Nordella sp. HKS 07: one gene and its partner. The protein of the gene in region 2 interacts with the protein of the main gene of each other region in a pairwise test. Links are inferred from orthologs where the notes say so. Each region holds a gene or a part of one and is shown on either strand. Other genes may lie near its edges.

The links.
Region 1: the proteins of ybgC (region 2) and G5V57_RS24880 interact in binary tests that used the Escherichia coli proteins (3 or more experiments, as listed by UniProt). The link is inferred for Nordella sp. HKS 07 from one-to-one orthologs.

Annotation. Positions count from the first base shown.
Region 1 is NZ_CP049258.1:5,285,523-5,292,703, reverse strand. The notes cover bases 2,765-5,753. They hold G5V57_RS24880 (acyl carrier protein), read right to left. Parts: upstream 4,383-5,753; coding sequence 4,146-4,382; downstream 2,765-4,145. Other genes in these bases: fabD (ACP S-malonyltransferase), read right to left, coding at 5,341-5,753; fabG (3-oxoacyl-[acyl-carrier-protein] reductase), read right to left, coding at 4,599-5,336; fabF (beta-ketoacyl-ACP synthase II), read right to left, coding at 2,783-4,042. In the rest of the region: gmk (guanylate kinase), read right to left, coding at 1-62; G5V57_RS24895 (YicC/YloC family endoribonuclease), read right to left, coding at 52-939; endolytic transglycosylase MltG, read right to left, coding at 1,134-2,522; more of fabD, read right to left, coding at 5,754-6,291; G5V57_RS24865 (threonine dehydratase), read left to right, coding at 6,407-7,181. UniProt on the Escherichia coli protein: Carrier of the growing fatty acid chain in fatty acid biosynthesis.
Region 2 is NZ_CP049258.1:701,916-709,826, reverse strand. Bases 296-3,295 are described here. They hold ybgC (tol-pal system-associated acyl-CoA thioesterase), read left to right. Parts: upstream 296-1,573; coding sequence 1,574-2,017; downstream 2,018-3,295. Other genes in these bases: tolR (protein TolR), read left to right, coding at 2,938-3,295; tolQ (protein TolQ), read left to right, coding at 2,225-2,935; ruvB (Holliday junction branch migration DNA helicase RuvB), read left to right, coding at 529-1,581; G5V57_RS03385 (hypothetical protein), read left to right, coding at 296-532. In the rest of the region: Holliday junction branch migration protein RuvA, read left to right, coding at 1-53; more of G5V57_RS03385, read left to right, coding at 98-295; more of tolR, read left to right, coding at 3,296-3,423; G5V57_RS03360 (energy transducer TonB), read left to right, coding at 3,427-4,368; Tol-Pal system beta propeller repeat protein TolB, read left to right, coding at 4,383-5,711; peptidoglycan-associated lipoprotein Pal, read left to right, coding at 5,833-6,333; peptidoglycan-associated lipoprotein Pal, read left to right, coding at 6,638-7,132; tol-pal system protein YbgF, read left to right, coding at 7,279-7,911.

The DNA.
Region 1 (7,181 bases), 4.6 Mb from region 2 along the record:
GACATCACCAGGAGAAGACCGCGCCTGGCGATCACTGTCTTTGTTTTTCCGCTATTCAATATTCTGCACCTGCTCGCGCATCTGATCGATGACCGTCTTCAGCTCCAGCCCGATCGCGGTCAAGCTTTTATCGGACGCCTTGGAACACAGGGTATTCGCCTCGCGGTTGAACTCCTGGGCGAGGAAGTCGAGCTGACGGCCGGCCGGCTCGCGCGATTGCATGAGCTTTCGCGCCGCCTCGATGTGGGCGAAGAGCCGGTCGATCTCCTCAACGATGTCGGCGCGCGTCGCCAGCAAAATCGCCTCCTGATGGAGTCGATCCCGATCGAAGGACGAATTCGCCTCGATGAGGCGGCTGACCTGCTCGGCAAGGCGTTCCCGGATGACTTCCACGGAGCGCGCCGGATTGTCGCGCGCCGCGATAACAAGCTTCTCTATGCGGTCAAGCTGCTGGCCAAGGATGGCGCCAAGCTTGGCTCCTTCCGCCTTGCGCATGACTGCCAAGGCCTGGAAGGCTTCTTCGACGCTCTTGAGGATGGCCTTGTCGCGCCTGGCCAGCTGGCCCTCATCTTCCACGGACTCGGCGACGTCGATGATGCCGCGCAAAGCGAGCAGACTCTCGATCTGTGGCGGAGCGCCGCCCAAACGTTCGCGCAATTTTTCCGCCAGGGCAACGACTTGCTCGAGCGCCGCCTCGTTGACCGCGAGCTTCTGTTCGGCACCGCCGCGGTCCGAGGTAAAGCTGATTTGGACATTGCCGCGCTTCAGATGCTTCTGGGCGATCTCGCGCACCGGGAGATCGAGCGTCTCGAAGCCGGGCGGCATGCGGCAACGTATGTCGAGCCCCTTGCCATTGACGCTCTTGATATCCCATTGCCAGTGCAAGCCATCGAGTGCCGCCGAAGCGCGTGCGTAACCTGTCATGCTCGACAGCGACATAGACCCCATCCCCGAATCAAAACTGCGGCGACTTTACCGCCTGACCTGCAATGAGGGATACCGCTTTTCCGGCCAGATCACGATGAGTTTGGATTGAAGCAATCCCAACTCATAAACGTGATCGATCCCTATATGTTAGCGCGGGATCATTGCGAAAAACCGATGCCCACTTTTTCGCATCCCGCGCTACCCGGTTAAGGCATCTGGGGCTTCGGCGCCGGTATCGGAATGAGGCCCTTGGCGCCCCTGATCACGCTGCCGGGCTTCAGATTTAACGTGGCGTCCGCCACCGTGGTCGGAGCCTCGGCAGGTGCGGTGGGCGCCTCCTCGATGAGCCTCTCAGGCTTGGGCCGCGGCAACGGCACGGCAGCGGCCCCCTGCTCGGGAGCCTGGCTGGCGGTATCCGTCGGAGTGGCGGGGGCGGCGGCCTCGACATCGGTCTCCGGCTCCGGCGCCTGGTTGTCGGCGCCTTGCTGATCTGACGTCTGGATGTCATCGCCCGTGGGCAGGCTCGGCTTTGGTGTCTGCTGCTCCACGGGGGCCGCCTCCGGCCCGGGTTGCGCTACCGCTGCGGTTTCCGCAGGCACCGCCGCGGGCTCGCCCGGTTCCTGCGTCTCGTCCATGACCGGCGCTTCCTCGCCGCCCTGGTTGCGCTTCTTCTCGATCTCGCGCCATTTCTTCACATTGGCGCGGTGCTCTTCCAGCGTTTCGGCGAAGGCATGACCGCCGGAGCCGTCGGCGACGAAATAGAGATCCTTGGTCTTGGCTGGCGAAAGTGCCGCCTGCAGCGAGGCGCGGCCGGGATTTGCGATCGGCCCCGGCGGCAAGCCGTTGATGCGATAGGTGTTGTACGGCGTGGCCTCGGCGATGTCTTTCTTGGTCAAAGACCGGTCGAACTTGGTCTTGCCGCCGGTGATGCCGTAGATGATCGTGGGGTCGGACTGAAGCCGCATGCCCAGCCGCAGCCTGTTGGCGAAGACGGAGGCGACGCGCGACCGCTCTTCAGGCTGGCCCGTTTCTTTCTCGATGATGGAGGCGAGGACTATGGCCTCGGCCGGCGTTTTCACCGGGGTATCCTCGGCGCGCTGAGGCCAGAGTTCATCGACAAGCTTCTGATGCGCCTGCATCATGCCCTTGACGATATTGTCACGCGTCTCGCCGCGCTGGAACACATACGTATCGGGCATCAGCTGCCCCTCGCCCGGGGTGAGCGTAATATCGCCGAGAAGGACCTCGTTGCCGCGCAAACGGTCGAGCGTCTGCGCCGTCGTCCAGCCTTCCGGAATGGTGACCTTGTAGACGATGAACTTGCCGGATGTGATGAGCTTCATGGCATCGCGCATGCTCATCGCCTGCTTGAACTGGTATTCGCCGGGCTTCAGATGAGCGCCGGCGCCCGTCAGTCGCGAAAGCTTTGCGGCAGCGGCGAAGATATTGGCATCGGAGATGACGCCCGCCTTCTCCAGCTCCGCCGCGATATCGAAGATGCCGCTGCCGCGCTCAATCTGGAAAACGGTATCGGCGGCGAGTGGGCCCGGCTGGGTGAATTTCATGTAGCCGTAAAGGGCGGCCGCGAAAGCCACCAGGGCGACGCCCCCGGCCAGGAGTATCAGGGAATAGAATACCCGCCGGAGCGCTGACCGACGCCGACGGCGCGGTGGCACTACGACGCTGTATCTCTGCCTGCGCTGGTCGGGCACCATAGGCCTCCATTAGAGCCCTCGGGTTCGGATCGAAGCGACAGGCCTCGATCAGAACACGAACAAAGGCTCGTCAGCGAATCATCTGGAGCGCTTCCTTGTCGCCGAAGTCGCACAACTTCAGCGGGAAGCGCTCGAGAGACTCAGACTCGCCTCATGATCAAAGACGCGTTCGTCCCACCGAAACCAAATGAATTGGACAGAACTGTGTTGATCTCCTTATTTCGCGCTTTCAGGGGAACCAGATCGATTTCTGTCTCGATCGAGGGATTCTCCAGATTGAGAGTCGGCGGGCAGATATTATCCCTGAGCGACAGCAGCGAGAAGATGGCTTCGACGGCCCCTGCCGCCCCCAGCAGATGCCCGGTGGACGACTTGGTCGAGGACATGGCCAGGCCATTGAACCGGTTGCCCATCAGCCGTTCAACGGCCCTGAGCTCGATCTCATCACCCAGGGGCGTCGAGGTGCCGTGGGCATTGATATAGTCGATCTCATAGGCGGAAATGCCGGCCCGCTTCAGGGCCGCCTGCATGCAACGATAGGCGCCGTCGCCGTCCTCAGACGGAGCCGTGATGTGATAGGCATCGCCCGACATGCCGTAGCCGATGATTTCGGCGTAAATCTTGGCGCCTCGCGCCTTGGCGTGCTCCAGCTCCTCGAGGACAAGGATCCCCGCACCCTCGCCCATGACGAAACCGTCACGGTCCCTGTCATAGGGACGCGAGCCCTTTTCCGGCGCGTCATTGAATTTCGTGGCCAGGGCCTTGCAGGCGATGAAGCCGGCGATCCCCAAACGCGAAATGGCGGCCTCGGTGCCGCCCGCCACCATGACGTCGGCGTCGCCGAGCGCGATCATGCGGCTCGCGTCGCCGATCGCATGCGAGCCCGTCGCGCAGGCGGTGACGACGGCGTGATTTGGCCCCTTGAATCCGAATTCGATCGACACCACGCCGGAAGCGAGATTGATCAACGAGCCCGGAATAAAGAACGGGCTGACGCGGCGCGGCCCCTTCTCATTGAGGAGCAATGTGGTCGCCTCGATCGAGGGCAAGCCGCCAATGCCCGAGCCGATGAGGACGCCGGTCGCAAATTTCTCGTCCTCGGTCTTGGGTTCCCAGCCCGAATCCTTCACCGCCTGCTTGGCGGCGGCCAGCGCATAGATGATAAACGTGTCGTAGCGACGCTGGTCCTTATGCTCGACCCACTGGTTCGCATCGAAAGTGCCGTCGGTGCCGTCACCGCTCTTCACTTCGCAGGCGATGCGGCAGGCCATGTCGGACGTGTCGAATTTGGTGATCGGGCCGGCGCCGCTCTTGCCGGCGGTCAGCCTGGACCAGGTCTCTTCGATACCTGTCGCAAGCGGCGAAACGATACCCAGCCCCGTAACAACCACCCTGCGCATCAAAACTCCTCTCTATATATGACAACGCGGCGGCAAGACTTTCGGTCTCTTGCCTCCGCGCTGCAATCCATGGCTCTCCCCGCGGGGAGGTAACCCGCAACCGTCAAGCGGCGCTCTTTTCAATGAACTTAACCGCGTCGCCGACGGTCTGGATGGTCTCGGCGGCGTCATCGGGGATCTCGATGCCGAACTCTTCTTCGAAGGCCATGACGAGCTCGACCGTATCGAGGCTGTCGGCGCCGAGATCGTCGATAAAGCTGGCTTCGGGATTCACCTTCTCGGCGTCTACGCCCAGGTGCTCGACCACGATCTTCTTCACCCGCTCCGCAACATCACTCATGTTCAATCGTCCTCGTCAGTAGTTTAAGTTATTTTCCGTTCTACGATCGGACATACGTCCCCCTCGTGTCCCGGGCTTCCTAACACAGATTCCGCAAGCCATAAAAGGGGCAAGTCCACCCCTTTGATTTGGCCCGAAAAACCCGTCTAGAAGTTTCGCTGCATGGGTATCGGGCGGCCGGAATGCCGGCCGGCAAATTCAAGCCCGACGCCCCGTTCAGATCATCGCCATTCCACCGTTCACATGCAGCGTCTGGCCGGTAATATAGGCGGCTTCGGTGCTGGCAAGATAGAGCGCGGCGGCGGCCACGTCATCGGAGGATCCGAGCCTTCCGGCCGGAACCTTGGCGATGATCGCCTCTTTCTGCTTGTCGTTGAGCGCGTCCGTCATCGGCGTCGCGATGAAGCCGGGCGCTATGCAGTTCACCGTCACATTGCGGCTCGCCAGTTCCTGGGCGAGCGCCTTGGTCATGCCGATCATGCCCGCCTTGGAGGCGGCATAGTTGGCCTGACCGGCATTGCCGGTGACGCCGACCACTGAGGTGATGCCGATGATGCGGCCATAGCGGCGCTTCATCATGCCCCGCATCGCCGCACGCGAAAGGCGGAACGATGCGGTGAGATTGACGTCCAGAACCTGGGCCCAGTCGTCGTCCTTCATGCGCATCGCCAGACCGTCACGGGTGATTCCGGCATTATTGACCAGGATATCGAGCGAGCCCATGGCCGCTTCGGCGGCGGGAACAAGTTTCTCGACCTCCTCGGCATTGCCGAGATTGCAGACGACGACATGCGCGCGCTCGCCGAGTTCCGCCTTGAGCGCGTCGAGCACGTCGGCGCGGGTGCCCGAAATGGCGACAGTGGCGCCCTGCTTATGGAGGGCTCGGGCGATGGCGGCGCCGATGCCGCCGGTGGCGCCCGTGACGAGCGCCGTCTTTCCCGTAAGATCGAACATGTTTCTATCCCTGTTTGAGCTGCGCCACGTTCTGGGCGATATCGTCAGGCGTGCCGAGCGACAATCCCTGGGCGTCAGGCGCCGTCCTTTTCACGAGTCCCGACAAGACTTTACCCGCGCCTGCTTCACAAAAGAGTTTAACGCCCGCTGCGGCCATCGCCGCCATGCTCTCGCGCCAGCGGACGGTGCCCGTGACCTGCGCCACCAGAGCCTTCCTGATCTCGGCGGCATCGGTCAAAGGCCGGGCCAGCACATTGGAATAGACAGGCACGAGGGGCGGGCGCATCGGCGTATCGGTCAGCGCCTTGGCCATCGCCTCGGCGGCGGGCTGCATCAACGCGCAATGGAACGGCGCGCTCACCTGCAGCATCACGGCGCGCTTGGCGCCCTTCTCCTTGGCCAGCATCACGGCCCGCTCGACGGCAGCCTTGTGGCCCGACACCACGACTTGGCCCGGCGCGTTGTCATTGGCGGCCTGGCAGATCTCGTTTTGGGCGGCCGCCTCGGCGACCGCCACGGCATCCGGATAATCGAGGCCCAGAAGGGCGGCCATGGCGCCGGTTCCGACCGGGGTCGCCGCCTGCATGGCGGTGCCACGCAGCTTGAGGAGACGCGCCGCGTCGGCGAGCGAGAAAGTGCTGGCGGCGGCGAGGGCCGAATATTCCCCCAGCGAATGGCCGGCGACGAATTTGGCGGCATCCTGCAGCCTTACGCCATGCTGGGCTTCCAACACGCGGATGACCGCCAAGCTCACCGCCATCAAGGCCGGCTGGGCATTTTCGGTCAGCGTAAGTTCGGCTTCAGGGCCTTCCCACATCAATTTCGACAGGTTCTGGCCCAGCGCCTCATCGACTTCGGCAAAGACGGCGCGGGCGGCAGGTGAAGCGTCGGCGAGCGCCTTGCCCATGCCCACGGCCTGGCTGCCTTGTCCCGGAAATATGAAAGCGAGGCTCATACAGTACCTTTAGCGATTCAGTCGAGGGGGCACGAAGCATGCGGATGGCGGGGGAGTCAAGCGCGGGCTTTCGACAGCCATTGACCGTCGGCAGGGCCTGACAATAAGGAGAAGCATGCTTACACACGCTGATCTCGAGCGCGCCCAGAGCATCGTCTATGCGGCGATGCCCCCCACGCCGCAATATGCCTGGCCCCTTCTCGCTGCGGCAACCCAATGCGAATGCTGGGTCAAGCATGAGAACCACACGCCGGTCGGCGCCTTCAAGGTCAGGGGCGGCCTCGTCCATATGCGCCTGCGCAGGGAACGCGGCGAGACAAATGGCGTCATCACCGCGACGCGCGGCAATCACGGCCAGTCCATCCCCTTCGCCGCCGGGCGCGAAGGCATTGCGTCGACAGTGGTGGTGCCCAAGGGCAATTCGCTCGAGAAGAACGAGGCGATGCGGGCCTTGGGCTGCTCCTTGATCGAGGCGGGCTCGGATTTCGACGAGGCACGCGAGACCGCCATGCGCCTCGCCCGGGAACAGGGCCTCGACATGGTGGCCTCCTTCCATCCCGAACTGGTGATGGGTGTGGCCACCTATGCGCATGAACTCTTCAACGGCGCCGGCGCGCTCGACGCCGTCTATGTGCCGATCGGGCTCGGCTCCGGCATCTGCGCCGTTATCGCCATCCGCGATCTGCTTGGCCTCCGGACGAAGGTCATCGGGGTCGTGGCCGAGAGGGCCAATGCCTATAAGCTCTCTGTCGCGGAGCGCCGCGCCGTTCCGACCAATTCGGCCCTCTCCTTCGCCGACGGCATGGCCGTGCGCGTGCCCAACGCAGACGCGGTCGCGATCATAGCAAAGGGCGCCGACCGCATCGTCGAGGTCAGCGAGGACGAGATCG
Region 2 (7,911 bases):
CGCCGACCGAGCAATTGATCCGCCTCGCGCTCAAGGAGCTGGCACTGGCATGAGTGGGTTTGGCGAGCGCGCGCTACGGTCATCAGGCCGAGGAGAGATGCCAAAGAGCGAAGGCGCCCTTCCGTATTGGGCAAGGGCGATCGTCACCATCCTGATTGCCGCCATTGTCGGCCCGCTCATCGGTACGGCGCTCATGTTTTTCCTATCCGGTGTTCCAGGTGGTCTGTTGCCCGAAGGTATCGTGGCCGAAGTGAAAGGAAGCCCTGTTATTTTTGGAGTCTTCCTCGGCTACGTGGTTGGCGGGATTCAGGCGCTCGTCTGTGGTGTCGTGTTCGCGGCCTATGGATGGTCTTCTGGAAGATTGCCGGCAAAGGTTGCTCTCATGGCAGCGGTGCCACTCGCTTTGATCTTTAATTTCATCTTTTTTGGAATGACGCTTGGCGGCATCGTGTCGAGCATGATCATTCACGTCGTTCCAGCCTTCGCCGTCTGGTGGCTGGTCAAAGCCTATTGGCAGAAAGCAGAAGCATGAACGCGGCGTCCGACCGTCTCATTGGCCGCGACCAGCGTCCCGAGGACCAGCTCGACACACATCTGCGTCCGCAGATGCTCAAGGAATTCGTCGGCCAGTCGAAGGCGAAGCAGAATCTGCATGTCTTCATCGAGGCGGCGAAGGGGCGCAACGAGGCGCTCGACCATGTCCTCTTCGCGGGCCCGCCGGGTCTCGGCAAGACGACGCTGGCGCAGATCGTGGCGCGCGAGCTCGGCGTGAATTTCCGCGCCACGTCGGGACCCGTCATCGCCAAGGCGGGCGATCTCGCCGCACTCCTCACCAATCTCGAAGAGCGCGACGTGCTCTTCATCGACGAAATCCACCGGCTCAATCCGGCGGTCGAGGAAGTGCTCTATCCGGCGATGGAGGATTTCCAGCTCGACCTCATTATCGGCGAAGGGCCGGCGGCGCGCTCGGTGCGCATCGACCTGGCAAAATTCACGCTCATCGGGGCCACCACCCGCACCGGCCTTCTCACCACGCCGCTGCGCGACCGTTTCGGCATTCCGGTGCGGCTCGATTTCTACACCGAAGAGGAACTGCTCGACATCGTCCGGCGCGGCGCGCGCGTGCTGCAGGTGACCATGGTGGAAGAGGGAGCGCGTGAGATCGCGCGGCGCTCGCGCGGCACGCCGCGCATCGCCGGAAGGCTGCTGCGGCGGGTGCGCGATTTCGCTTCCGTCGCCGGGAGCGATACGATCGACGCCAAGGTCGCCGACAAGGCCTTGCGCAATCTCGAGGTCGATACGCGCGGGCTCGACGCGCTCGACCATCGCTATCTGTCCTGTATCGCCGTCAACTTCGGCGGCGGGCCGGTAGGGGTCGAAACCATTGCCGCTTCGCTTTCGGAAGCGCGCGATGCGATCGAGGAAGTGATCGAGCCGTTCCTCATCCAGCTGGGCTTCGTCAACCGGACGCCGCGCGGCCGTCTCTTGACGCCGCATGCCTTCCGGCATCTGGGGCTGCAGGTGCCGCAGCGGCCGGAGATCACACAAGGCATCCTGCCTCTGGAGAACGGCGATGACTGAGTGGCCGGATCTCGCCGGGCGTATCGAGGGGAACCGCCATGTGCTGGCGGTCCGTGTTTATTACGAGGACACGGACTTCTCGGGCGCCGTCTATCACGCCAATTACCTCAAATTCTGCGAGCGCGGCCGCTCCGACTGCCTGAGGCTCCTCGGCATCCACCATCACGAGATGCATTGGCATGAAACCCAGGGTCGTATGGGGTTCGTGGTACGCCGCATGGTCTGCGATTTCCTCAAGCCGGCCAGGATCGACGATCTGCTCGAAGTCGAAACGCGCTTCCGCGAGATGGGTGGTGCGCGCATGGAACTCAACCAGAAGGTGTTGCGTAGCGGCGAAACTCTATTTTCAGCCGATGTGACGGTGGCTCTGGTCGACGCGCAGGGGCGACCCAAGCGTTTCCCCAAGGACATGGCGGCAGCGCTCAAGACGATCTGACGCAAGCCCTTGTGTCCCAGGGAACCCTCTTTCGTAACCGTACCTTAACCATAGCTTGCTGTTCTCTGTTCCGCCCGATATGCGGTTCCAGCGGCAAAAAAGCCCGCAACGCCGCAGTTTGGACAGATTTAACCTTATCTACCTCGCTCGCTTCACCAGAAGCCTGGGCGGGGATGTGGATTCCGGCGGTGGGAAAGAAAGCAAAGCATGGAAGTTGACACTGTACAGAACGTGGCCCAAGGGGCGGGACAGCTTTCCCTCTGGCATCTGATCTGGAATGCGGGCTTTGTGGTCCAATTGGTGATGCTGGGCCTCGCCGCCGCATCGGTCTGGTCCTGGGCGATCATTTTCGAGAAGTTCTTCGTGTATCGCCGCACCCAGGGGCAGAGCGAACAGTTCGAGCAGAACTTCTGGTCCGGCCAGTCGCTCGAGGATCTCTATATGGCGCTCGGCTCGCGCAATAACAGCGGGCTCGCGGCCATTTTCATGGCGGCGATGCGCGAATGGAAAAGGAGCCAGGGAGCCGCCTCGCGGGCCGGCTTCCAGGGCGTCCAGAAGCGCATCGAGAAGGTGATGGACGTCCAGATCCAGAAGGAGATGGGCTATCTCGAATCCAGGCTTCTGTTCCTGGCGACGGTCGGATCGGCGGCGCCCTTCATCGGCCTCTTCGGCACCGTCTGGGGCATCATGACCAGCTTCCAGGCCATCGCCAATTCGCAGAACACCAATCTGGCAGTCGTCGCCCCGGGCATCGCCGAGGCGCTGATCGCGACCGCACTCGGCCTCCTTGCTGCCATACCGGCGACAATCTTCTACAATAAGTTTGCCGCCGACGCTGCTAAGATCGGGGCCAGACTGGAGAATTTCGCAGACGAATTTTCCGCGATCATCTCGCGGCAGCTGGACGAGCGGGTGTAGAAATGGGTGCTTCGGCAGGCGGAACAAGCGGTGGATATACGAGGCGCGGCAGCCGCCGGCGCTCGTCCTTCTCGGCTATCAGCGAAATCAACGTGACGCCGCTCGTCGACGTCATGCTGGTGCTGCTCATCGTGTTCATGGTCGCCGCCCCCCTGATGACGGTCGGCGTTCCGGTCGACCTGCCGCAGACCAAGGCCAAGCCGATGCAGGGCGACACCGAGCCGATCACCGTGTCGCTCGACGCCGCCGGCCAGGTGTTCCTGCAAGAGACGCCGATCGATCAGGAGACCCTGGTCGCGAAGCTCGAGGCGATTGCCAAGAACGGCTATGAGGAGCGCATCTTCGTGCGCGCCGACACCACTGTGAATTACGGCCTCGTGATGAAGGTCATGGGCGAGCTCAACGCCGCCGGCTTCAAGAAGATCGGTCTCGTCACATCGTCCGAGCCGACGGCACCCGAAAAGTCACAGAAGAAGGCGCAGAAATAGGGCATGCGGCGCAGCCTCACGATATCGCTTATGGCGCATGCGGCGATCCTCGCCGCCGCCTTCGTCGTGCTGCCCAATCCAGACGAGTTCAAGGTCACCGATCAGGACATGATCCCGGTCGACATCGTATCGATCAACGATGTCAGCACGCGCGTGGCCACTGTGAAGTCGGAAGAGAAGAAGCCGGTCGAGAAGCCGGCGCCGAAGCCAGCCGAAGTGATGAAGCCCGTGCAACCGGCGCCTGAAGTCGCTCCGGAAGTCAAGACTGCGGTGAAGGAGGCCTCGGCCCCGCCGGAGCCCAAGCCGCCCGAGCCTAAGGAAAAGCCGAAGCCCGAAGCCAAGCCGGAGCCGGCGCCCAAGCCCGAGGAGATGGCGGAACTTCTGAAGAAGATCGAAGAGAAGCCGGAAGAGAAAAAGCCCGAGCAGAAGCAGGCCGAGGCGAAGCCGGAAAAGAAGCCGGCCGAGAAGCCGCCGGAGAAGAAGCCCGAGAAGAAACTGAAGCCGAAGAAAGAATTCAATCCGGACGATATCGCGGCCTTCCTCAACAAGACCGACGACAAGCGCACCGCACCACAAAAACCGCAGACCGAGACCGGCACGCCGAACCAGGGCGATTTCAACGTATCGGGCGCTGACGCTGACATGTCGGCGACGATCGCCGATGCTATTCAGCAGCGGCTCATTCAGTGCTGGACTGTTCCGCCGGGCGCGCGGGAAGCCCAGATCAGCGTGAAGGTCCGCTTCTCCCTCAATTCGGACGGCACCGTCTCCGGCCTGCCGCAGGTTCTGAACAGCAGCTCAGACCCGCTGTTTTCGACAACCGCGCAATCGGCGCTGTCCGCGGTAATGAACTGCCAACCTTATGACAACCTGCCGCAGGATAGATATGACCTGTGGCGGGACAACACTGTCAATTTCAATCCCAATATGATGTTTCCAAGCTGAGAAATCGAGGCGACATGGCGCAGAGATTTGATATTGCGGCGAAGACCGCCGCAATCATCGCAACCTTGCTGATCACTTTGGTGCTGGCCCCGGCCGCGCGGGCGGTCGAGATCGACGTCAACAAGGGCCAGATCGATCCCCTGCCGATCGCCATCACCGCCTTTGTCGGTGCCTCGCAGGAGGCCGCCCAGTCCGGCGCCGACATTGCCGGCGTCATCGCCAATAATCTCGGCCGGTCGGGCTATTTCCGGCCGTTGCCGCCCGAGTCCTTCATCGAGCAGATCAGCAATTTCGATCAGGAGCCGCGCTTCGGCGACTGGCGCCAGATCCAGGCCAAGGCGCTGGTGACCGGCCAGACTATCATGGAGGGCGGCCGCCTCAAGGCGCAGTTCATCCTGTGGGACACGGGCTCGCAGCAGAAGCTCGCCGGTTTCGAATTCACCACTTCGCCCAAGAACTGGCGCCGGCTCGGCCATCTGATCTCCGACAAGATCTATCAGACGATGACCGGCGTGCCCGGCTATTTCGACACGCGCATCGTCTTCGTTGCGGAGACCGGGCCTAAGGACAAGCGAATCAAGAAACTCTCGATCATGGATCAGGACGGCTTCAATGTGCGCGCCATTTCTGATGGCAAGCAGATCGTGCTGACGCCGCGCTTCTCGCCGAATTCGCTCGAGATCACCTATATGGCGTTCGGCTCGGGGACGCCGCGTGTCTATCTCTACAATATCGAGACGGGGCAGCGCGAGATCGTCGGCGAGTTTCCCAATATGAGCTTCGCGCCGCGCTTCTCGCCCGATGGCCAGCGGGTCATCATGAGCCTGCAGGATGGCGGCAACTCCAACATCTTCGTTCTGGATCTGCGCTCGCGCCAGATGCAGCAGCTCACCAATGTGCCGGCGATCAATACGGCACCTTCGTTTTCGCCCGACGGCAGCCAGATCGTGTTCGAATCTGACCGCGAAGGCACGCAGCAGGTCTATATCATGAATGCGGACGGTTCGAACCAGCGCCGCATCTCCTTCGGTTCGGGCCGCTATGCGACTCCGGTGTGGTCGCCCGACGGCAGATACATCGCCTTTACCAAGCAGGGCGGCGGGCGCTTCGCCATCGGCGTCATGGGGCCGGACGGTAATGGTGAGAGATTGTTAACCGAAGGTTTTCATAATGAAGGTCCGACATGGGCACCGAACAGTCGCGTGATCATGTTCTTCCGCGACGAGCCGGGGGAGAATGGTGGCCCGAGGCTCTATTCGGTCGACGTTTCGGGCTACAACGAACAGCTCGTCAAGACGCCAAGCTTCGCGTCGGATCCGGCGTGGTCGCCTTTGTTGAATTAATTCGCCTGCGGACGAAGTCTGCCAGGAATTCGGGAATTAAGTTGGTTTCGGGCTAGGGGGCCTGATCCGCTTGCGGGGTCGCCGGGAGCGGGCGCCAGCGGCTTAAAGGAGTGGGAAAGTCATGTTGCGTATGAGTGCGGGGTTCAAGGCCGTCGCCTTGTGTTTCTGTTTCCTGGCCCTTGCGGCCTGTTCCAAGAAGAACACGCCCGATCTCGAGGCCAGTAACGGCCTCGGCCAAGCGGCGCTGCCGGGCTCGGAAGGTCAGTTCAAGACCGAAGTCGGCGACACCGTCTTCTTCCTCGTCGACCAGTCGACGCTGACCCCGGAAGGCCAGGAGACCCTGCGCCGTCAAGCCGCGTGGCTCAAGCAGTACTCCGATGTGATGGTGCAGGTCGAAGGCCATGCCGACGAGCGCGGTACGCGCGAATACAACATCTCGTTGTCGGCGCGGCGCGCCACCGCAACACGCGAGTTCCTCATGGCCCAGGGTATCGAGGCGAGCCGCATCTCCTCCATCGCCTATGGCAAGGAGCGTCCGGCGGCGCTGTGCGATGCCGAGCAGTGCTGGTCGCAGAACCGCCGCACCGTCACCGTCATCACCTCCGGCGCCAAGACGAGCTAGGCTCGCCGAGCATCCGACAAGCTACCAAGTGATTTGAGCGAGCGCGGTTTCCGCGCTCGTTTTCTTTTATCGGTTGACTTGTCTCTCTTTTTTCCTAGGTAATTTCGCGGGTGCGGCAATATTGGCCACAGAATCGCCGCGCTGTTACGGTCATAAGCCCCACTGACGGGTGCTTACGGCGCATGCCGGGAAGGGAAAATTAACCCTAAATGAGCACTGTAAGGTAGCAATTTGGTCCTGTGGTGGGTGAGCGGCCCGGATGAGAGGCCGCAATGCACAGGGCGGGACATAGGAGTGGGATATCATGTTGCGTCGTTTGGCGAATTTCAAGATCGCTTTGATTTGCGCCGTTTTTTTGGCTTTGGCCGCGTGCTCGAAGAAGAATCAACCGAACCTGGAAGGCGATGGCGCCGGAACGGCGGTCCCGGGTTCCGAAAAGGACTTCGCCATTAATGTCGGCGACCGAATCTACTTCATCGTCGATACCTCGACGCTGACGCCGGAAGCCCAGGAGACGCTGCGCCGCCAGTCGGCCTGGCTCAAGCAGTATCCGAATGTCACCGTGCAGGTCGAAGGCCATGCCGACGAGCGTGGCACACGCGAATACAACATCTCGCTGTCGGCGCGCCGCGCCACCGCCACCCGCGAGTTCCTGATCGCCCAGGGCGTCCAGGGCAACCGCATCTCCTCGATCGCTTATGGCAAGGAGCGGCCAGTGGCCTTGTGCGACGCCGAACAATGCTATTCCCAGAATCGCCGCGCGGTGACCGTGATCACGGGCGGCGCGGTTTCGGGCTGAGTTGACGGTCCGGGACCTGTTGCCATGAGGCCACAGGTCCCGGATGATTTCCCTTCCCCCCTTATAAAGCCTCATTTTCACCGCCTTTAGAGACCAAGCCCAATAATGGGGTGCTGGGGACGGCTCGGCACAGCAGCGGTTACGCGATGAAGACATTGTTGAAGGTCACCCTTCCTGCAGCCCTCCTGATGGCCATGGCCGTCGGTGGCGCCCCCCTTGCTTCCGCCCAATCGGACGGCGAGCTGGCCGACCGCGTCGGCCGGATGGAAGATCAGTTGCAGCAGTTGATGGGACAGGTCGAGCAACTGACCTTCGAGGTCAGGCGCCTCCAGGGTCAGCGCAAATCGGGCGATCTCGGCGAGCAGCCGGCACAGGCTCAGCCGCGCAAGCGCCAACTGGCCGTCCAGGATCACAGCCTCGACAGTCAGGGCGTCGAACAGGTCGGCGACACGGAATATACCCAGCAGCCGCTGCAGACGATCGGCGACGATCTCCCGGAGGGCCAGACGCAGAAGGCGCCCGGCCCCAAGATCCTCGGCACGATTCCCAGCACGTCCTATCAGCAGGGCAATAACGGCTATCAGACGGATGCCAACAGCGAGTTCCAAGGTCAGGTGCTCGTGCCTCCGGGCGGCGGCACTGAAGGCCAGGTGCTCGTACCGCCGGCCAGCGTCGAAAATGGCGGCGGCCAAGTTCTGGTTCCCCCGGCCCATGGCGACGGCGGCAATGATCTCGTGCCCGAAAAGGTCGAGACGGTGGCGCTCGGCGCTGCGGCCTCG